DNA from 4 places in the Paenibacillus sp. FSL R7-0302 genome. Region 3 is predicted to be linked to each of the others. Evidence: riboswitches for the same ligand, from Rfam matches in the RefSeq annotation. Region 3 holds a riboswitch; each other region holds the start of a gene.

Region 1 (5,170 bases), 540 kb from region 3:
CCGGACAGTGGTTTCCGAAGATTAGCGTCTATGAGCCTGCCGGCAGAAGAGGACTGAAGGAAGAAGGCTGGAACCTGCATCAATATCACGGCAACTCCGAGTTCTACAGTGATTTTGGAATTTACAATGTATCGATTTCTGTCCCGCCCGAGTATAAGGTCGCCGCAACCGGGTTTCCGGTGAGAGACGCCAAGGTTGTCAAGGGGCGCAAGATCTATCAGTTCTATGCAGATGACGTCCACGACTTCGCCTGGGCGGCCTCGCCTGATTTCGTGGTTGCCGAGAAGGCCTTCTCCGCGCCGCAGGTGCCCGGGGTGAAGATTAAGCTCTATCTGGACCCGCTGCATAAGCATCTCCAGGAGCGTTACTTCCAGGCGGCTGAGGCTGCACTGATGGCATTCAGCAAGTGGTATGGCCCTTATCCCTACTCCACCTTATCAATTGTTGTCCCGCCGGAGTCCGGCAACGGGGCCGGAGGCATGGAGTATCCGACCCTGATTACCGCCTTCGGTGCCACGGACACTTCACCGGGCACCTCCCTGGAGCGCACGATCATCCACGAGATCGGGCACCAATATTTCTACGGCCTGGTGGCCAGCAATGAATTCGAAGAAGCCTGGCTGGATGAGAGCTTCACCTCTTATGCCGAAGACCGGCTGATGGAACAGGAATACGGTGTGGTCTCCAGCCTCCCGCTGCAGTCCAGCCTGGTCTCCTCTTCACAGCCGCTTAAGCTGGAGACCTGGAAATACACCGGAGATGATGCCTACACGCGCAATGTATACATCCGGGGCAAGCTGGTGCTGAAGGATATCGAACGCATCGCCGGGACCAAGAATATGGACGCCATCCTCGCCGCCTATGCCCGCAAATACCGCTTCCAGCATCCAACCACCGCCGACTTCCAGAAGGTTGTGGAGAAAGTGACCAAGCAATCCTGGCAGACGTATTTTGAGCGGTATGTCTATAGCGGGGGGGCACCCGACTTCGCAGTTGACGATATCAGGCTTACGGTTAAACAGGACAACAGCGACAGCGGGGGGAGCCGCTATAGCGCTGTGGTCGATGTAAGCAATAAGGGCAGCCTGTACCCCGATGTTCCCGTGAAATTCACCTTCGCAGACGGGTACACGGTGCAGCAATACTGGAATGGCGAGGGTAAGGCTACCTCCTTTGAATTAACGTATAAAGCGCCGCTGGTCTCCGCAGAGATCGATCCGGGGCATTCCATTCTGCTGGAGAGCAGGCATCTTAATAATTTCAGAATGGCGGAGCTTGAGCCGCGTACACTCTCCCGCTGGACGCTTAGTGCATCAACTCTGCTTGAAACCCTGCTCGGAACTCTTGTCTGGTGAGGTGAAGGAATGGTGAAAAGCTCAATTGCCCGCGGTTGGATCAGCATGAAAGAGCAGTTCTATATATTGATCCTGCTATTTATCTACCGGCTGTTCTGGGGATATTTCCTGTACAAATTCATTAAAAGCGCGGTTGTCCCCGTCCTGCTCCGCTACCCGGATGCGAACGCCGGCGGCAGCGGAATAGGCAGGCTGCTGTATTATATCGAGGGGCAGACCGCGCTGCGCACCGACCCCGCCGTCCAGCACTGGCTGTGGATGCTGCTTGCGCTGACAGTGCTAAGGCTGCTGGTGACTCCCTTTATCCGTGCAGGGCTGCTGCACGAGCTTCACCAGGAGCGCGCCGGAGCGCGGGGACTGTTCTTTTTTCCCGGAATGAGAAAATATGGGCTGCCGGTGCTGGTGTTCAGCCTCGTTGAATGGGCGCTAACCCTCCTGCCGCTCTATTGGCTGCTTCCGCGTATGTACCGTCATCTGCTCAGCGGCGTTCTCGATGTACAGCTCCTGCTCAAGCTGGTGCCTTATGTACTGGGCTGGCTGCTCTATCTCTTCCTTGTCCGGAAGCTTCTGCTCTATATGCAGTTCGGCTATACCGCAGGTACCGGTATGTTCTCCTCGCTGCTGATCTGCCTGAAGGTGCTGCTGCCTTCCATTGGTATATCCATCGTTCTGGGGGCGGGAAGCCTGGCCGTCATTCTGCTCTGCAGCGCCTCTGCTCTGTTCTATCCCGGTTTGCCGGCCCTTATGCTCCGCCAGGCAGCTCCGCTGCCCTCCACGCTGTTCAATATGTGGGGGATCGCTGCCCAGTACCACCTCTGGTCCAGTAAATCATTTCCACAATAATAAGCTGCTGAAGCGGCATACTAAAGAGAGTCACAGCCCCTCTATCCGGGAGCAGGACTCTTTTTTGCTTGAACGGAGGACAAAAGCATTTGCAAAAGGCTAAATCCTCTGATACAATGATGGCTGTACCAGTAGTAACAAAGTTGTAATCTTTCAAGCAAAATCTTCCGTAACTATTGCAATTTAAGCTATGCCGATAAGTCACTGTTCTGGTGCACAAAACGCCGAATTCCCTGCACCGGGAAGTGGGGGAACCATATTTTGGGTGAATTGATCTCGCTTTAGAGGGGTCATAGGGGAACCTTCTACCGAATCCTTAAGCTAACCTCGCAGGCCCTGGAAGGAGTACATCTTTTGATTAGTCAGAATTTCAAGAAAAAATGCACCGCAGCAGCGCTGGGTCTTGTGATGGTATTCACACTCGGAGCGGGCAGTGCCTTCGCAGATTCCAAAATGGATACTGTGATTTCAAAAACCATTGGAACGTCGTATAAAACCGGGGGCACAACCACCAGCGGCTTCGACTGTTCCGGATTTACCAAGTATGTGTTCAAGAATGTCGGGCTTACCTTGCCCCGCACCTCCAAAGCACAGTACAAAGTTGGAACAAGTGTATCCAAGAGCAATCTGCGTTCAGGTGATCTCGTGTTCTTCAATACTCTGGGTAACGGAGTGTCACATGTCGGTATTTATGTTGGAAACGGGAAGTTCGCACAGTCCTCAAGTTCACGTGGTGTAACCATCAGTTCGATGAGCCAGTCCTACTGGGCCAACCGCTACGTTGGCGCCAAACGAGTAATGAGCACAACAGCCTACCAAGCTGTCGCTTACGATTGAACCCTTGAAGCATACCCCGAATATTTCAGCCTCTAACAACTAAATGTAACTTATACGAGCCCGGGATGATTATTGCCGTAATCATTTCCGGGTTTTTCCTTTTCCTTATTCTACCTTTTACACCGAATCCGCCGCCTTGAAACAGCATTTTCTTGCAAAAATAAAGAAATTATCATATAAATTAACCCCTGCGCATAGATATGAGTCTTTCGAAAGGGCTATAACTCTAAAAAACAGCAAAAAAGATGCATTAATATGTTATAAGTGATTGCCAAGCGCCTTAGTCTTTGTTACAATTATCGCAGTGATCTTTTAGTAACATTTTTGTAATTATTGAATCGCTTTTAACAAAGGTTTTGTCATGTATTGAATGAACCGCTAATCCTAATCAACAGTCGTGCCGAGTTCCCTAATGAATTAGGGAAACGGGGGAACCACTTTGGGTGAATTGACCTCCTATTCTAAGAGGGGTCATAGGGGACCTTCAACCGAACCCTTAAGCTAACCTCGTAGGCATTGGAAGGGGTATTTACTTTTGAAGAAGAAGCTAGCAGCCGCAGTACTAAGCTTGTCCATTATCTTCACCATCGGAGCAGGAAGCGCTTTCGCGGATTCCAAAATGGATAAAGTGATCGACAAAGCCATCGGAACCAAATACGTGTCCGGCGGTACATCAACTAACGGGTTTGATTGCTCCGGATTTACAATGTATGTTTTTGATAAGATCGGCATTAACCTGCCCCATCAATCCGGCTCCCAATATCAGATGGGCTCTGCTGTATCCCGTGACGAGATGAGACCGGGCGATCTTGTATTCTTCAATACAAGCGGTAAGGGCGTATCCCATGTCGGTATTTATGTTGGTGACGGCGAATTCGCCCATGCCTCTTCCTCACGTGGTGTAACCATCAGTTCGCTGAGTGACAGTTATTACGTCAACCGCTACGTTGGCGCCAAGCGAATCATGAGTACAGATGCCTACAAGACTGTAGCTTCGGATTCCCAAGACAACGATGATGTACAATAATCCTTTGTAACCTAACGCTCTTTTCCGAGATTTTTGCCGAAATCTTGGAGAAGGGCTTTTTTTGTCTATAAAATTACTTACCCGTCTCTATATTTGTAAAACACCGATTCTGCACTTTCGGAAAATATATTTTGGCGTTTGTCAAGTTTCTGTATTTCCGCAAGGAATGTGCGTCGAAACTCGCTGTTTTTGTATATAATTAATATAAAGAATGATAAGAATAAATTGAATTCCCCTGGAAGGAGGCCTCCCCTAATGATTAGCTCCCCGCTAACCTTTTACGTGGTGCCTATGGAGCCGCAGCATGCCGCTGAGATCTGTGAGTGGAGCTACAAGCCTCCGTATAATATTTACGGCTGGATGTCCTGGGAGCAGATGCAGGCGCTGGGCGTGGAGTTCGGAGACCCGCAGCTGCGCAGCGAGCAATATGTGTCGGTAGTGAACGGACAGGGCGTTCTGTGCGGCTTCGCCCAGCTCTTTCCGATGGAGGGGGTAGTCCGGCTTGGAGTCGGAATGCGGCCCGATCTGTGCGGTCATGGAATGGGGCATCTGTTCATGAAGGCTATTGTGCAGGCAGCACAGGCCCGTTACCCGGAACGCGAGATCGATCTGGAGGTGCTGACCTGGAACCAGCGCGCCATCCGCGCCTATCAGAAATGCGGGTTCACCATAACAGATACCTATGAGCGCCGTACCCCGACGGGCAATAAGCCTTTTTATTGCATGGTCTATGAGGAATAGCACCGGAGAATGAGGTGTTTTCAAAAAAATGGATCATTTGTGTTCATTTTTTTGACACACATACTATGATAACGCTTCACCATCCGCTATAATGGAGTCAGCAGCTTACATGGAGGGACGGATGCAGATGCAGAAATGGATCATGAGCGGTTTGTTTTTTGCCGCCTGTGCCTTTGCAGTAATCTTAATGTTTACCTTACCCGGGAAATCCGAGGTGGCGGAACAGAACAAACCGACCATGCCGGAGGTTGTGCTGGACGCTGCGGGCGCAGAAGCCACAGTGAAGGCCAATTGTATCTCCTGCCACGGTGACCAGCTTCAGGGCGGGGCGGGGCCCAGCCTGCAGCAGGAAGGCGCTTCGCATGAC
Region 2 (5,170 bases), 610 kb from region 3:
ATTGTCTACCCGGAAGGTCACATCGCCGCCATAGGATTTACGAATGACCAAGTCTCCTAGATTCATCACAACACCACCTCTACCCCATGTTATGGGCAAAGGCCCCGGTTGGTTCATCCGCCGGGAGGGTTTTCTGTATTCTATGCGATGCCTGCGGCCAGAAGAACCGCACTGAGCCGTGCATACTCCTCAATGCTAAGCGTCTCGCCGCGCCGCGAGGGTTCAATGCCGGCTTCGGAGAGCAGCGCCTCCAGGCGCTCCCGCCCTTCTTCCGGGAAAAAGCGTGCCTTAAGATTATTGGCAATCGTCTTGCGCCGCTGGGTAAAGGACGCCTGAACCACACCAAAGAAATGCTTCTCGTCCGCTACCTCCACCGGAGGACGTTCTCTGACCTTCAGCCGGATCACAGCCGATTCCACGTTAGGCTGCGGGATGAACACCGTACGCGGCACCATACAGACCAGCTCAGGCTCGCTGTAATACTGGACGGCAATACTCAGGCTGCCATACTCCTTGCCGCCCGGAGACGCCGCCATACGCTCGGCAACCTCCTTCTGGATCATGACCACGATATTATCCAGCGGCAGCTTCTCCTCCAGCAGCTTCATGAGGATAGGTGTAGTCACATAATACGGCAGGTTAGCTACGACACTAACCCGGTCCCTGCCCGCGAAATCCTCAGCGAACAGCTCCTGCAGATTCACCTTCAGCACATCGTCATTACGGATCTTTACATGGGGATAAGGCGACAGGACATCCCTAAGAATCGGAATCAGCCTGCGGTCAATCTCTACCGCAGTGACGGCCCCGGCCGTCAACGCCAGCCGTTCCGTCAGTGCTCCGATCCCCGGCCCAATCTCAAGCGCACCGGCTGTGCTGTCCAGACCGGCGGCATCCACGATTTTGTCCAGAATATTCTGATCGATCAGAAAGTTCTGGCCCAGGCTTTTTTTGAAGGAGAATCCGTAACGCTGAATTATCGCTTTGGTTCTTGTTGGGGACGAGATATTCTCGATACCGCTCATGAAGTAATGCCTCCCTGATCAATTTGGGCGAGGGCCTGCGCGAACTCTTCGCGGGTAATGCCGAACATCGCCAGACGTTTGTACAGCTGTTTGCCATTGCAATAACCGATACCGAGCAGATTGCCAAGCTGCATTCTGCGCTCAGCCGCCCGGGGATGCACCATCAGCCCTGCGGCCATAAGCTCATCCAGCCCGATGATGGGCGGCGCCCCCTCGAAGGAGGTATGTACATGCTCCAGCGCATGGCGGATAGCCTCAGGCGAAGCATTCTCTATTCCGATATCTCCTTTGCGCGTTGCATCCTTCTCCGGGATGAAGGCATGCTTGCAGCCCGGCACCTTGGCCGCGACGATTTTGCGGATTCGCTCTCCGGCATGATCCGGGTCGGTAAGAATGATTACACCCCGGCGCTCCATGGCCAGCTTGATCTTGGCAATGACCCTGCTATCTACTGCCGAACCCCCGGTTTCAATCGTATCGGCCTCAACCGCCCGCTTAACGGCAACGGTATCACTTTTCCCTTCAACCACAATTAGCTCTTTAATCATAAATATTTTTACTCCTTACTCCAGAACGCAAAAAGAAGAGGATTCGCTCCCCTTCTTTTTGGCTAAAGAATGTATAAGTGATGAGCGGCAGCTCTCTGAAATTTCGTAAGTGCTTCCCTCACTATATCGTATTAACCGCTAATTTGCAAAAGACTTTACGTTTAGTTCAGCTCCGGCTTCACAGGTCCGATCACATAGAGTGTGCGCGACTTGCGGCCGAAATTACGGGCATGACTCAGTGAATCGTAATAGACATCCACCTTGTTGCCTTTGATGGCACCGCCGGTATCCTCTGCTCGGCGAAACCCTAATCCTTCAATGTACACCCACCAGCCGATTGGTATAACCCTAGGATCTACAGCAATAGTGCGGCCTTCCGTTACGCGTGTGCCGGAGGCAGTACGTGTTCCAATACCCGGTTCCTGCGACGAATACGCGGTCATGGATACGTTTTTGATCATTCTTTTGTACTCGAAATCCACACCAGCCTTACTGGTAACATTGCTGGCCTTTGCGCTCGCTTTAGATGACTTGGAGGTTGTTACAGGTTTGGAAACTTTGGCAGTAACTACGACGGGCTTAGGAAGCGGCTTGGTTCCAATGGCAATGACTTTGTCCTTGGTAACCGTCTGTACTTCCTTGCCGATCATGCGCATGGATGCCAGCTCGCCATCTTGATAGATCTTCTCGATGTGCTGGACCATTACGCCAGGCTTACCTGCCTGTGCCACTCTTACGGTTCCCTTGGTCAATGAGGGGTCTGCTGTCTTAATGACCCGGAAAGGCAAATTAGTTGTCCGTTGAACCACATGCTTGTTAATCCGGACAATTTTGATTTCCATGTCTGCAGATACTGCGGTTTCTAGCGAAGGGTAAATCTTGTCTAAGCCTTCCAGGCTGTAGCCCAGCTTGTCGATGGCCTGACCAATGGTATCCTCGGTCGTAAATAACGTCTCGGTCTTTCCGTCTACGGTAAGAGCGAACTTCTGCGCAGTGTTAATCACGATACGGTCGCCGTCTTTTATTTCATCACTAAGGCCAATAGATAATTCATCATGCGCCTGCAGCGAAATCTGTTCCTTAGCCAGCACATCACTGAACAGCGTTTCCCGCGTCTCCAGTGTCTGTACCTGTCCGTCTATTACTAGGGTAATTTCTTTTTTGCTCTGACCGTGTACGTACAGCAGTATTAACAGTGCGATAACAATCGATGCCACACCGGCAAGTAAAACTACGCGGGGATTCACTTGCTTCAACCGTAATGCGAAAGACCTGCTGGATGATTGCGAATCATGGGATACCTCTGGTTGGAATACGCCCACTCTTTCCATCCTCCTTACATAGCCCCGTCGTCTAAGTTAGTTCAAGGTGACTGTATCACTTCTGACGAAACTAGGTTTGAGTTTGCAACAGGATACGCCCGCACTTGCTTCAGCGTTTCCTGCTCATGGATCGCCTGCTCGGCATAGTTACTCCGGAGATCTGTTATATAACAGTATGCCGGGAGCATTCTCATTATTCAAAACAAAAGAAGCCTAAAAAGAGCTCATAGAGGACTCTTTCGTGGCTTCCCGGTGTCGAATACGTCGGAATGCTTATGCACGAGGTTTCCTCTCTTACTTGCGCTTACGGGGTTAGCTGTCGGGTTCGGACATAAGAGAGACGCCCTATCTCAGGTCACCCGCTCACGGCGGTTGCCCTCAAATTCACCCCAAAGACCACGTAAAGAAATCAAATAATGCCTGCGGCAATTCTGCGTTGTACTCTGTACGTTCATGCGGCAGCGCATTATTGGTTCCCCCGTTCTCCATACGGAGACTCAGCGAGACGATCCATGAAATTAGTGACTGTCACAGTTACAACAGCTCACTGCACTGAAAAGATGATATCCTGTTTTGATACATGTTGTAAAGGACGATTCAACCACGTTTACGTAAAAAAATGATTAAAATATTGTAATAATCGGCCGTTTTTCCGTCATAAAAGTTTAATATATCCGCTATACTTCATTTTTCACCGCTTTTACTCCTGTTTTCAGAGTATCCCAAATCGTTCCAGTGCGTTCGCATACGTAATTTCCGCCAATTCCTGTAATTCAATCCCTTTTATTGCCGCGGCCGCCTCCGCTACCAGCCTCACATGAGCGGTCTCATTTCGCTTGCCCCGGAAGGGGTGCGGAGTCAGATATGGGGAGTCGGTTTCGATCAGCAGCCGGTCCAGCGGAGTCTGGGCAAGCACCTCTTTGGGCACCCGGGCATTCTTGAACGTAATCGGTCCTCCAAAAGAAAGATGGAAGCCCAAATCAAGACACATCTTGGCACTTTCCCAACTCCCGGAGAAGGAGTGCATTACCCCGCCAACCTCGCCCGCCTTCTCCTCGCGGAGTATACGGATCACATCTTCATGAGCATCACGGTTATGAATGCTGATTGGCATCTTCAGCTCACGGGCCAGCCCGATCTGCTTGCGGAATACTTCATGCTGCACATCCTTAGGAGAGGTATCCCAGTAGTAATCCAGCCCAATCTCGCCGATGGCAACCACCTTGGGATGAGCGCATAAGGAGGCGATCCATTCCAGGTCTCCGTCCTTCATCGTGATGGCATCCTGGGGATGCCAGCCAACGGCTGCATAAATATAATCATATTTCTCGGCAAGCTGCATGGTGGTCGGTATCGTATCCCGGTTAAAGCCGATGTTGATCATCTTGCTGACGCCGGCTTCCAGCGCCCTGGCAATGACCTCTTCGCGGTCTTCGTCGAATTGTGGAGCATCCAGATGGGTATGGGTGTCGAATAACTGCATTACATTACATCCTTTCGGCCTGTTGTTGTATCTATAATTCCAAGCATGATCTGATTATTTGGCAAAAATCTCTGCGATGGACGGCGGCAGCTGTGGAAGGGCTTTCTGCAGTCTGTCCTGCGGAAAATACAGATGGTATCTGCCGCGGTGAATACCACTGATAGAGCGAACAATATCCGAGACCTCCGAGATTTCCCTCAGCCGGTCATGCTTGTCCAGAAGCAGGATCTGCTTGCTGTCAAAGCCGTCTCCCGGACGGAACACATCATAGGGAAGATCGGTGGGATAATCAATTTCCAGATCATAATCGGGCCGGAGTCCCGCACCGGCGAAGCTGCGGCGGATTTCGTCAATCGTGTCAGAATCCAAATGCTCCATCTCCACATATTTATACAGTTTACGATGGATAAACCGGCTGCACAAGTCGCTCAGGATGTCATCCTCCTCCAGCGTCCACTGCATGAAGGCAGTCTGCATCAAGGCTTCATCCAGCAGCAGGTACTGCCCTACCGTTACCTCTCCGCTGAACAGATCACTTAAGGGCTCGATCATGAAGCGGAAGGCATGCTGCTGCTGCACCAGCTCCTTGGCCCGGCGGAGAATCTGCCTGAGAATAATCTCAGAGCTGCGGGTTACCGGGTGGAAATAGACCTGCCAGTACATCTGGTACCGTGACATCAGGTAATCCTCAATCGCATGCATCCCTGATTCCTTCACAACCACCCGGCCGTCATAAGGGCGCAGCATCCGCAGAATCCGGTCGATGTCGATGGTTCCATAATTTACTCCTGT
Region 3 (5,170 bases):
CATGTGATCGAAGACCGGTCTGTGTCCAATCAGATTGCTGAGGATTTCGGGATCAAGCATGAATCCCCGCAGATTTTCCTGCTGGAGGACAGCGAGGTCCGCTGGAACACCTCACACTGGAAGATTACCCAAAAAGCGATAAAGGAAGCAGTGGAACAATGAGCGCGAACGTAATTGTCTATTCGACCTCCGGCTGCGGCGAATGCAATCAGGTGAAGCAGCTGCTGGAGAGCAAGGGCATTCCCTTCGAGGTCCGGGATGTGATGACCAGCTCCGTCTACCAGGAGGAAGTGGAGAAGCTGGGCTTCATGGGCATTCCAGTCACCGTATCCGGGGACCGGGCGGTCAAGGGCTTCAATCTCCCTGAGCTTCAGGAGCTTATGGATGCTGCTGTTCTGTAATATACGCAAAGGTGCTGTCCTCTCAACAGGAGCAGCGCCTTTTTTTTGCGATTCATCGATGAAATAACTGTATATTTATATATATCTGGAAAAGGAGGCTTGATCCTTTGAAATGGCTACAGGATGAGCATGCCGCCAAATGGCGTGAAGAAGGAACGCGTTATGCGAGCGACGTCAATCAATTCGTACATAAGGGCCTGACAGAAGGCTGGGACAAAGCGGGAAATGAACCCGCAGAGGATACACGCGGGGCCCTCGCCGCCAAAATCTATAAGATGATTCGAGGAGCTAATGAGCACGGTGAGATTGCTGAGCTGCGGGAGCAACTACCGGCGGCAACGTGGCCGCTCTCCGGGCACTTTCAGAAGGAGATGCAGGCGATTCGCGGTATCCATTTCATAAGTGATGATGCTGTGGTGTTCAGCACCGGCTCACCTTGGGAGAAGAATGCAGTTGTGGCTGTACATAGGGATGTTATTTCCGTATTCGACGAATTTAGCCTGGTTGGGGCATCTCCTGACAATCAGTTCTATGCACTCGCGGGCACGCAAGGGATTACTATTCTGCAATCCATGAACAGCGCATTACAGGGAGAAGTAGTGGCCGAGCTTTCGTGGCGGGAGCTGAATGGAATGATTCAAGCGCTGGACCCGGACTTTACCGTTTTGAACATAGACTGCCTGGATCAGGAGTTACCCTTGGAGCAAGTTATTCCTTTTAACGACGGTCAAGCGTTATTGCTTGTTACAAGTCAGGGGATTATCCTGGTCCAGCAATTGCAGGAGAAGCCATGGGAGGTGAAGCTGCTGCATCCTGACCTCGAAGAATATAAAGCAGATGAGATGGAGCATATTGAGATCGACATGCCGCATGGTGCTGTCTCTCCGGATGGAAGATGGGTTGCCTATGGCAGCCAGGGCAGTGATCATCTTTTATATGACACAGCTTCAGGGCAGGTTCACTTATTCAATCCGGAATCCAGTTACCCGCACTATACTATATTTACGAAGGACCAGCATAGTGTATGGTACAATGCCTGCCACTTCTACAATGGCGTTACTGTTGCCGTGTCCCTTGAAGATCTAGAAGCAGGCAAGCTCCTGCCAGATCAGGAATATCCGGTCGTTAACGGGGAAGCCCGGGTGTATGCGGCGGCAGCGCTGAAGGACGGTGTTGTCATTGGCGATGCCTATGGCTACTTGAGGCTCGTTGATGTAGAGGGGCGGGAGCTGTGGCGTTATTATGCCGGAAGCACCATTTCCGGATTAGCTGTCAATCCGGATGAGACCATGCTGGCCGTGGGGACTTATGGAGGGATGCTGCATTTCCTGGACCTTCATGCCACTGAACGCAGCGACTATGAGATTACAACAGGAACCGTTCGTGAGATGAAGCGGATGATTGCCTGGAAGAATCAGAATGAGCCGCTTTGGTGGTGAGCTGATACATGGGGGAACCCTTCTTCCCCGCCGCCGTCTGCCAAAAATAAAAAACAGCGATTGAGCGAGATAAATGGCAGATAATCTGCTACATATATGAGTTTTCGCTTCCATTTGCATAACCAGTCAGCCATTTGCTGAAAACAAGGCGAATAGCACTCTTTTCCATTTTTACAAACCCCCTCTGAAGAGAGTATGATTCGTGTTGAAAGCAAATGAATGCATTCATGAAAATGAGCATATGCATGCACGCTGAATTTCCGTCATGTGGAAAACGGGGGAACCATCCGGCCGTCAGGCCGACTTGGGGTGAATCCGAAGGAGAATGCCACGCGCAGGTCTCCGGCAGGTAGGGCGACTCTCACCGTCCGAATCCGACAGCTAACCTCGTAAGCGTAAGGAGAGAGCCCTGATCCGCCACGCTTTTGTGCCAGGCTTCTTAAGCCTGTTACCCACAACCGCAGGCAGAGGTCCTCCTCTGCCTGCGGTTTTTTGCGCGCTGGATGAACTGCACAGTATAGATTCAGGAAGGAACGTGACCACATGCCTGACCCCTTATCGCCCAAACTAACAGCCGCTGCCGGATTCAACCCCTACACCCAGCAATATAGCGGTCCCGTCTACGCGCTTAGCTGCCTGCTGCTGGAGCAAGGCGCCCGCGCCGAACAAGCTGCAATCGCCACCTTCGTAGCACTCCATACACTATGGCTGAAGGGCAGCCTCTCAGGCGATGGCGCTGCTGCGGCTGCCTACAGAGAGTGCATCCGCCAGTGTGCCGTGCTCGCCCGGGACCGCAGCCGCTGCGCTTCTGCGCTGCTTAACTGGGACGATCACGTTGCCAGTGCCTTGTGGTATGGCATCCAGCTCCCCCTCCCCGACATCAGCCAGATTCTGGAGTGCAGCATCCCCGAGCTAAAGGCCCAGCTTAGAGGAATACGCGAACAGATGGCAGCCGCACATTCAGCCTTGCCTGCGGTCCACCGCCCTTCAGCGGGGTGAGACTGGGAATAACGCGGGATACGCGGAATATAGGAATGAGTACGGCGGAATGAGTTGGATGTGGCGGAATTAGGGTACGGATGCGACAGAGGGAGATGGGTAGCGGGCCATGCGGACTACAGATCCGCTATTTCAGCAAATGGGACCATTCCGAAGGCCATGCGGACTGAGAGGCGCTTAATTAACCAATTCCGTCTCATTTTGCGCTCCATACAGCCCTTTAGCGTCCTCTCAGTCCGCTCCGGGAAGATAATCAGTCTTTTTCACAAAATAAGGGCCGCTGAGTCCGCAACCCCCCACAAAGTGGGGCTTTAGCGTAGGTGATGACTCAGGTACTTTTGCGGGGACCCCAAAACATATAAATTCTATCAAATAAAGCCGCAGCATCCGCCGCGACTTAATCCTTGACTCTCAGCATCAGCACCCATACAGTGCCTGGCTCACCTTACATAGCTAACCATCCCATGCACTGATCCTGTCTCCGCCGGCCGTTCACTACATAGAACTCAGCTCTTGCCCTTGCCACCCTTGCCGCCCTTGGCAAACCGCCAAAAAGCCATACAGCAGCCGAGCAGTCCGGCTCCCAGCAGAAGGGTCTGTAACGCCCCCAGCCAAGTCGACTGATCCGAGGGGATCAGGCTGCTGACAATAATGAGCAGGATAGAAGCCGCGACCAGCACGGGGGTTTGTCTACTTTTCTTCACAACCATTCACCACTCCTAAAGACTAATACTACTAAGGTACACCATCTCCGGCGTTTTCACCAGTTCAGGGTCCGGGTAAGCAAGACTTCAGGGAATGATCGTCACATGATTTAAAGGATACCTTTAATTGTTTTTTAAAGCCTTAATCTCACTAATAAGATTATCCAGTTTATAGCCGTACTGGCTCCGTAATTAGATCCACGCTGAAATCCGGCATTTGCTGAATGACCTCCGCTATAATAACCGAATCCGTATAATCCAGCACCTGTTTAAATGTCAGATCCTGTAGATCGACATTTTGGGGTGATCCAGTGGAAAATCCTCCTTATAAAATTTAATATTTATTAGTCAAGTCATTAATATCGTGTGCTCTTTCAATTCATTATAAAATGAATAACCCATCCTTAAAAGAATGGGCTTTTCTTACTCAGAAGAGTCTTTTTCGCATGATTAGTAATTCTTCACGCCATAATAGTCAAAATCAGCGAAGGAGTCATGCTGGTGAGCATCCACGGAACCGATGAAATTGAACAAGCCTGTAAACCCGCCAATCTCCCCCGGCTCCCCGTTCACGCCTTCATCCGACAAATAGAGAACATCGATATTCTCTACAAAAGTTTGCCAATCCCCGTTATCCCCGAAGCGGTAAAGGATACTCGCGATGCCTGCATTATAGATAAGCTTCAGCTCCGCTGTGTCTTCAGGGACTGGAATGTAATTGTGGACCAGCTCGATGCGCTCTCCCAGCTTGGCCTGCAGTACATATAGAACGGTGCCCTCTGATTCAGAGTGGGTCAAGTGAACATACAGCCAATTATTAGAATCATAGTATAGCCCCATACCGGCCGTTTCCGAGTAATGATCGGGGTGGAACTCCACCTTGGTTTGCACTTCATAATGAAGGGAGGTTGCACGCGTAGCCATAATCGCCGGATGGATCTGCGAGAAAAAAGAATTCTCTCCATGAATGCGTAAGCAACCCGGACGTTCAACCGTATTCACCCATACAGCTTGCTGTTCCCGGTACGGAGTCAGAAAATGAAGATCATATTTCTCCTGATTAAAATCATCAAATACGTCATGAGAGATTCCATCGGCCTCTAATTCAACACCTGTCATCCCCTCAACTGCCATTTTCGCTACATTCGATCCATCCTTCATTTCCAGCCAGCCATCCTCTGTCCAATGCATTTTTTGAATAGAGGTTTCACGGCCTAATGGATTCATTAGCGTTCCTTCCACAGGGCGTGACATGAGATGAGCAATATACCATTCCCCTGTTTGGGTTTGAACTAATGAGCCGTGACCTGCTTTTTGCATAATTGAACTTGGATTATACATCTCAAAATGCCCGGCATCCGGATTACCAAGTGAAAATAGATGGCGCGGCGAGGAGGTGATGATCGGCTCTCCCGACGGATGCGGTTCATAGGGACCAAAAATATTCTTCGAACGTCCCAGCTCAACACCATGAGCATAACCAGTTCCGCCAGCAGCTAATAAAAGATAATACCTATCTCTATATTTATAGATCTGCGGTGCTTCAGCACAGCCGCGGCTGGTAAAGCCTTGCGTGACCCGGTGCCATGTTCCAACTATCTTGCCCTCGTTCAAATCAAATTCAGCG
Region 4 (5,170 bases), on a different contig from region 3:
AATCTGCCACTACTGGCGTTCTCTCTAGTAATTCCCGTAGCAGCTTCTTATATGCTGTTAGCTATGCTGAATAACCCGCAGACCCGCAGCAGGGTCTATCTGGCTCTGGGCGGCCTCTTGTTCAGCAGCGGCATCCTGATTATGCATTTCAGCGGCATTCTGTCGATGAGACTTACGGCAACGTATGAGCAAGGCGCCTTTTCCATTATTCTGGCGGTATTGTTCGCCCTGATCATCCCGGTGATCACCGCATCCTACGATCCGAAGTGGCTGGAGCAGGCCTACAATATGTTCAGCTTCAAAAAGCTGCTGCTTGTCCTGACCCTGACCGGCGCGTTCACAGGCATCCATTACGCTGCCATGGCGGGCGCTTCCTTCCCTTTAGGAGAACCGTCCAGTGCAGCCGCGCACGTGCTCTATTTGCAGGATTCGATACTGGGAATGATCCTCTGCGGCTCCTTCCTGTTCATTGTGTCGATCGTCCTTGCCCTGTTGTACAGGGACCGGCAGCGGGTACTCCAGTCAGCTGCCTTCAATGAGCAGCGGTATACTGCGCTGTTCGAGCATAACCCTGATATGGTGATCTGCATTGATCCTGCTCGCAAGAAGATAATCAGTGCTAATCCTGCTCTGCGGGACATTACCGGATATAGCAGCGAAGAACTGGGGAATTATAAGGCGATACTATACAGCGAACGGGATGAAGCGGCCGTACGGGATGCCATAACGCGCGCTTCACGGGGGCAGTCCTCCAAGCTGGAACTGAAGGTACGGAGCAAAGGCGGGGAGCAGCTGATCTGTAGTGTCACTGTCTTTCCTTTGCTGCATCATACGGAGCAGTGGGTCTATATTGTGGCCGAGGATGTGACTGCCCTGATGAAGTATCAGTATGAGCTGCTGGAGGCCAGGGATGCTGCGGAGAGTGCTGTGACGATGAAAAGCGAGTTCCTCGCCACCATGAGCCATGAGATCCGCACGCCGCTGAACGGCATTATCGGTGTCAACCAGCTGCTGTCCGAGGAGATCAGCAATCCTGAGCATCTGGAGCTCCTGCGGCTTCAGAGTACAAGCAGCCACGCTCTGCTGCATGTGATGAGCGATATTCTCGATATCTCCCGGCTGGAGGCGGATGGCCTCTCACTGAACAAGGATACTTTCGGGCTGAAGGCGCTGCTCCAGGGCTGTATGGACCTGTTCATGGTGAGCACACAAGACAAGCCGTTATCTCTTGAGCTTCTGATCGAGGAGGGACTTCCCGACAAGTTCACCGGGGATGCTGCGCGTATCCGCCAGATTCTCATCAACCTGATCGGCAATGCGGTGAAATTCACGCCATCCGGCACGGTAACGGTTAAAGTGGAGTCCTATGGCGTCAGGGAGACCGCTCAGGCGCTGCAATTCATGGTACGCGACACCGGCATTGGCATCTCACCGGATAAGCTGCAGCTGCTCTTCCAGTCCTTCTCGCAGGTGGACGGGTCGCATACCCGCAAGTACCCCGGCACGGGTCTGGGCCTGGCGATCTGCAAGAAGCTGGTGGACCTGATGCAAGGAGAAATCTGGGCAGAACCGGCAGAAGGGGGCGGCACACAATTCTTCTTCAGAATTAAGCTGCAGTCGCAGGAGCATTCCCCGGAGGTATTTTTCGGCAAGGATACAGGGGAAGGGGAGTCAGCAGAGGAGAATGAAGCCGTATAAGACAGCGATTGCCAACAAGAGAGTTAACATTATATAATTTGAAAGTAACTATTCTTTTATCACGATAGTCCTGAGGACGGAAAGGAACTCTCTTTGAGCAAAACAAAAAAGAACAATGTCACGGCTCCCCAGATGAGCAAGCAGGAGAAGCGCAGGGCAGAGCAGGAGCAGCAGAAGCAGAAAACGAGAATTCTTATCGTGAGTACGGTGGCCATCGTCGTTATTATTTTTGTAGGCTTATTCATGCTTGCTTCCAAGGACTCTTCGCCTGCCGGCACAGACAGTACGCCGGTTGCCTTCAATTACAGTGAAATGATGCGGCTTGGCAAGGAGGATGCTCCGGTCAAAATAGTGGAATTCGGCGACTTTAAATGTCCGGCTTGCGCCCAGTTCACCGGTGTCATCAAGCCGCAGATCGTTCAGGGCTATGTAGATCAGAATAAAGCAGCCTTCTATTTCGTGAATCTGGCCTTCATCGGCAAGGATTCCAGAACGGCCTCCCTGGCAGCGCTATCGGTCTATCATCAGAACCAGGAAGCGTTCTGGAAGTATTTCGATGCGATCTATGCCAATCAGGGGAATGAAGAGAAGGAATGGGCTACGCCTGACTTCCTGGTGAGTCTCGCCAAGCAGCTGGAGCTGCCGGTGGATTACGACCTGCTGCGCAAGGACATTGACGAGCGTACCTACGTAAGCGAGCTGGAGCGGGATATTCAGCTTGGCACCGATACGGGTGTAACGAATACGCCATCCTTGTACGTGAACGGCATCAAGGTGAAGGAGCCTTTCAATATGGAGGCGATTGACGCCCAGATTCAGGCAGCAACAGCAGCAGCGGGAGCAGGGACCGCCCAATGACCGTCTTCTCTGCCTTCTGCCGGCGTAACTGTCTCTACTTGGCCTGGTTCGTCTGTGTGGTGGCTGTAGCAGGAAGCCTGTATCTCAGTGAGGTCCTAAATTACGAGCCCTGTAAGCTGTGCTGGTTCCAGCGGATCTTCATGTATCCGCAGCTGTTCCTGCTGGGGATCGCCACCTACCGGGCGGACAAGCGGATCATTCCATACGTGCTTCCCCTTAGTCTGATCGGCGGCTGCATCTCTATTTATCATTATGCGGAGCAGAAAATTCCGGCGCTCAGCAAGGTGCTTCCCTGTACCATCGGCGTACCGTGCAACAAGGATTATCTGAACTGGTTCGGATTTATAACGATCCCTCTGCTTGCACTTATAGCCTTTGCCTTAATCTCGATTCTGCTCTGGACAGGACGCAAAGAGGAGCCTGCGGAGTAAGAAGCTGACGGGCAGAAGGAAGAGAAGAGAATACCTTTAATTTTAGTAAAAAATAATATGCAAAAACCCTGTAAAATCACGTGGTAAAGGGATAATGAAAGAGAATGAAAGATCAAGACATACCGGATGATGAATTTGGTTGTTTTGAGTGCTTTTCATTCTTTTTTCATTTGTTTCCACGCTTTACGGAAGACGTGTTGTAGCTTAATATTAGTCCTTGTGAGAAGTTGAATATGCGCTGAATTTTCCGGAAGGAAAAACGGGGGAACCACACTTTGGCTAAGGCCAAAAGGGGTGAATCGGAGCAGGCTACTTGACCTGTAACCGTAGGGCTACCACAGTCCGAATCCGCCAGCTAACCTCGTAAGCCACTAGTGGGATAATGACCATGCACACTAAGGCATGCGGATCATTTCCGTATGCTTATTTTGGTGCCTGCATTTATGAAATCCACTTATGAAAACAGCGCAGGGAAACCCGTTTCAACTTAACCAAGAGAGGAACTGTTACTACAATGGTAAGCAAGGTAAAACGACTATTGATCGGGCGTCCGATGAAGTCGAACGAACTCGATCATGAAAAGTTATCCAAGGTGAAAGCACTGGCTGTCCTGTCTTCTGATGCGCTCTCGTCTGTAGCCTACGGAACAGAACAAATTCTGATTGTACTGGTGGCCGCCGGGTTCACCGCTATCTGGTACTCCTTGCCAATTGCATTAGCCGTATTGGGCCTGCTGGCTATTCTGATTCTGTCCTACCGGCAGACGATCTTCGCTTATCCCCAAGGCGGGGGCGCGTATATTGTCGCCAAAAGCAATCTAGGGGTGCATACCGGCTTACTGGCCGGCGGCTCTCTTCTGGTGGATTACATTCTGACGGTGGCGGTAAGCGCCTCGGCGGGGACGGATGCAATCACTTCAGCTTTTCCAAGTCTGCATAATCATAGTGTTCTCATAGCGGTATCTGTTATCGTGCTCTTAACGATTGTTAACCTGCGGGGAGTGACCGAATCGGCCTCCTTCATCGCTATCCCGGTCTATCTGTTCGTGGTTTCCATCTTCGTGCTCATCATCTCGGGGGTCTTCAAATATATGACCGGCGGCGCCCATGCCCATGTTCCTGAGATTGGCTCGGCGGTATCGAACGTGAGTATGTTCCTGCTGCTGAAGGCCTTCAGCTCCGGCTGTTCGGCTCTGACCGGGGTAGAAGCGGTCTCCAATGCCATTCCTAACTTCAAAGCGCCCGCGGAGAAAAATGCAGCCAAAACGCTGATGCTCATGGGCCTCATTCTCGGGGTAATGTTCACAGGTATTACGCTGCTCGCTTACTGGTACGGTATCATGCCTGATGAGAAGGCCACCGTGGTCTCACAGATTACCGAATCTACCTTCGGCCGCGGCGGACTGTACTTCTTCATTCAGGGGATTACGGCGGTTATCCTGTTCCTGGCAGCCAATACGGCGTACTCGGCCTTCCCGCTGCTGGCGTTCATGTTCGCCAAAGATAAATATCTGCCCCATGCCTTCATGGTGCGCGGCGACCGGCTGGGCTTCTCCAACGGTATTATTTTCCTCGGTGTCATGTCGGCTGTGCTGGTGGCGGCGTTTCACGGGAATACGGAAGGACTCATTCCATTATATGCAGTAGGGGTATTCATTCCGTTCACGCTGTCGCAGCTGGGCATGATGGTCCAATGGTACAGAACGAAGCCGAAAGGCTGGCAGAGCAAGTTCGCCGTCAATACGGTGGGGATGCTCACTACATTAACGATCACCCTGATTTTCATAATCACTAAATTCTCCAGCGTGTGGATGGCCTTCATCTTCCTACCGGCTGTTATCATCGTGTTCCACCGGATTCACCGCCATTATATGAATATTGCCGATCAGCTGCGGATCTGTCCGGCTACCGATAAGCCTTGTATCAAAGGAAGCACCGTAGTCGTTCCGGTCGCCGGTGTGACTCGCGCTGTACTACATTCGATCAGCTATGCGAAGTCATTGACAGATAATGTGGTCGCTGTATATGTAGGCTTCGATGAAGAAGAGATTCACAAGATGGAGCAGAAGTGGGAGGAGTGGAACCCCGGCGTACGCCTGATCGTCCTGCGCTCCCGCTACCGCAGCATTATCCGCCCGCTGGTGAAGTTCATCGATACAGTAGAGTGGAAGACCTCTTCAACGG

The links. Region 3 has a riboswitch for cyclic di-AMP ahead of MKY96_RS26015 (hypothetical protein). Riboswitches for the same ligand answer to the same signal wherever they lie in the genome.
Region 1: another riboswitch for cyclic di-AMP. It lies ahead of MKY96_RS28345 (C40 family peptidase); the one in region 3 lies ahead of MKY96_RS26015 (hypothetical protein).
Region 2: another riboswitch for cyclic di-AMP. It lies ahead of MKY96_RS28700 (3D domain-containing protein); the one in region 3 lies ahead of MKY96_RS26015 (hypothetical protein).
Region 4: another riboswitch for cyclic di-AMP. It lies ahead of MKY96_RS11210 (APC family permease); the one in region 3 lies ahead of MKY96_RS26015 (hypothetical protein).

What each region holds. Positions count from the first base shown of each region.
Region 1 is NZ_JBBOWB010000002.1:607,978-613,147, forward strand. It holds gene MKY96_RS28335 (M1 family aminopeptidase) at 1-1,355, shown strand, start outside; gene MKY96_RS28340 (hypothetical protein) at 1,365-2,198, shown strand; cyclic di-AMP (ydaO/yuaA leader) riboswitch at 2,411-2,549, shown strand; gene MKY96_RS28345 (C40 family peptidase) at 2,607-3,035, shown strand; cyclic di-AMP (ydaO/yuaA leader) riboswitch at 3,424-3,566, shown strand; gene MKY96_RS28350 (C40 family peptidase) at 3,571-4,062, shown strand; gene MKY96_RS28355 (GNAT family N-acetyltransferase) at 4,318-4,803, shown strand; gene MKY96_RS28360 (c-type cytochrome) at 4,931-5,170, shown strand, end outside.
Region 2 is NZ_JBBOWB010000002.1:680,411-685,580, forward strand. It holds gene yabG (sporulation peptidase YabG) at 1-66, opposite strand, end outside; gene rsmA (16S rRNA (adenine(1518)-N(6)/adenine(1519)-N(6))-dimethyltransferase RsmA) at 141-1,025, opposite strand; gene rnmV (ribonuclease M5) at 1,022-1,573, opposite strand; gene MKY96_RS28700 (3D domain-containing protein) at 1,735-2,895, opposite strand; cyclic di-AMP (ydaO/yuaA leader) riboswitch at 3,182-3,408, opposite strand; gene MKY96_RS28705 (TatD family hydrolase) at 3,608-4,378, opposite strand; gene MKY96_RS28710 (HD domain-containing protein) at 4,433-5,170, opposite strand, start outside.
Region 3 is NZ_JBBOWB010000002.1:69,967-75,136, forward strand. It holds gene ytxJ (bacillithiol system redox-active protein YtxJ) at 1-162, shown strand, start outside; gene MKY96_RS26005 (glutaredoxin family protein) at 159-401, shown strand; gene MKY96_RS26010 (WD40 repeat domain-containing protein) at 509-1,840, shown strand; cyclic di-AMP (ydaO/yuaA leader) riboswitch at 2,081-2,250, shown strand; gene MKY96_RS26015 (hypothetical protein) at 2,384-2,839, shown strand; gene MKY96_RS26020 (hypothetical protein) at 3,346-3,543, opposite strand; gene MKY96_RS26025 (family 43 glycosylhydrolase) at 3,994-5,170, opposite strand, start outside.
Region 4 is NZ_JBBOWB010000001.1:2,553,502-2,558,671, forward strand. It holds gene MKY96_RS11195 (sensor histidine kinase) at 1-1,698, shown strand, start outside; gene MKY96_RS11200 (DsbA family protein) at 1,792-2,556, shown strand; gene MKY96_RS11205 (disulfide oxidoreductase) at 2,553-2,987, shown strand; cyclic di-AMP (ydaO/yuaA leader) riboswitch at 3,214-3,373, shown strand; gene MKY96_RS11210 (APC family permease) at 3,502-5,170, shown strand, end outside.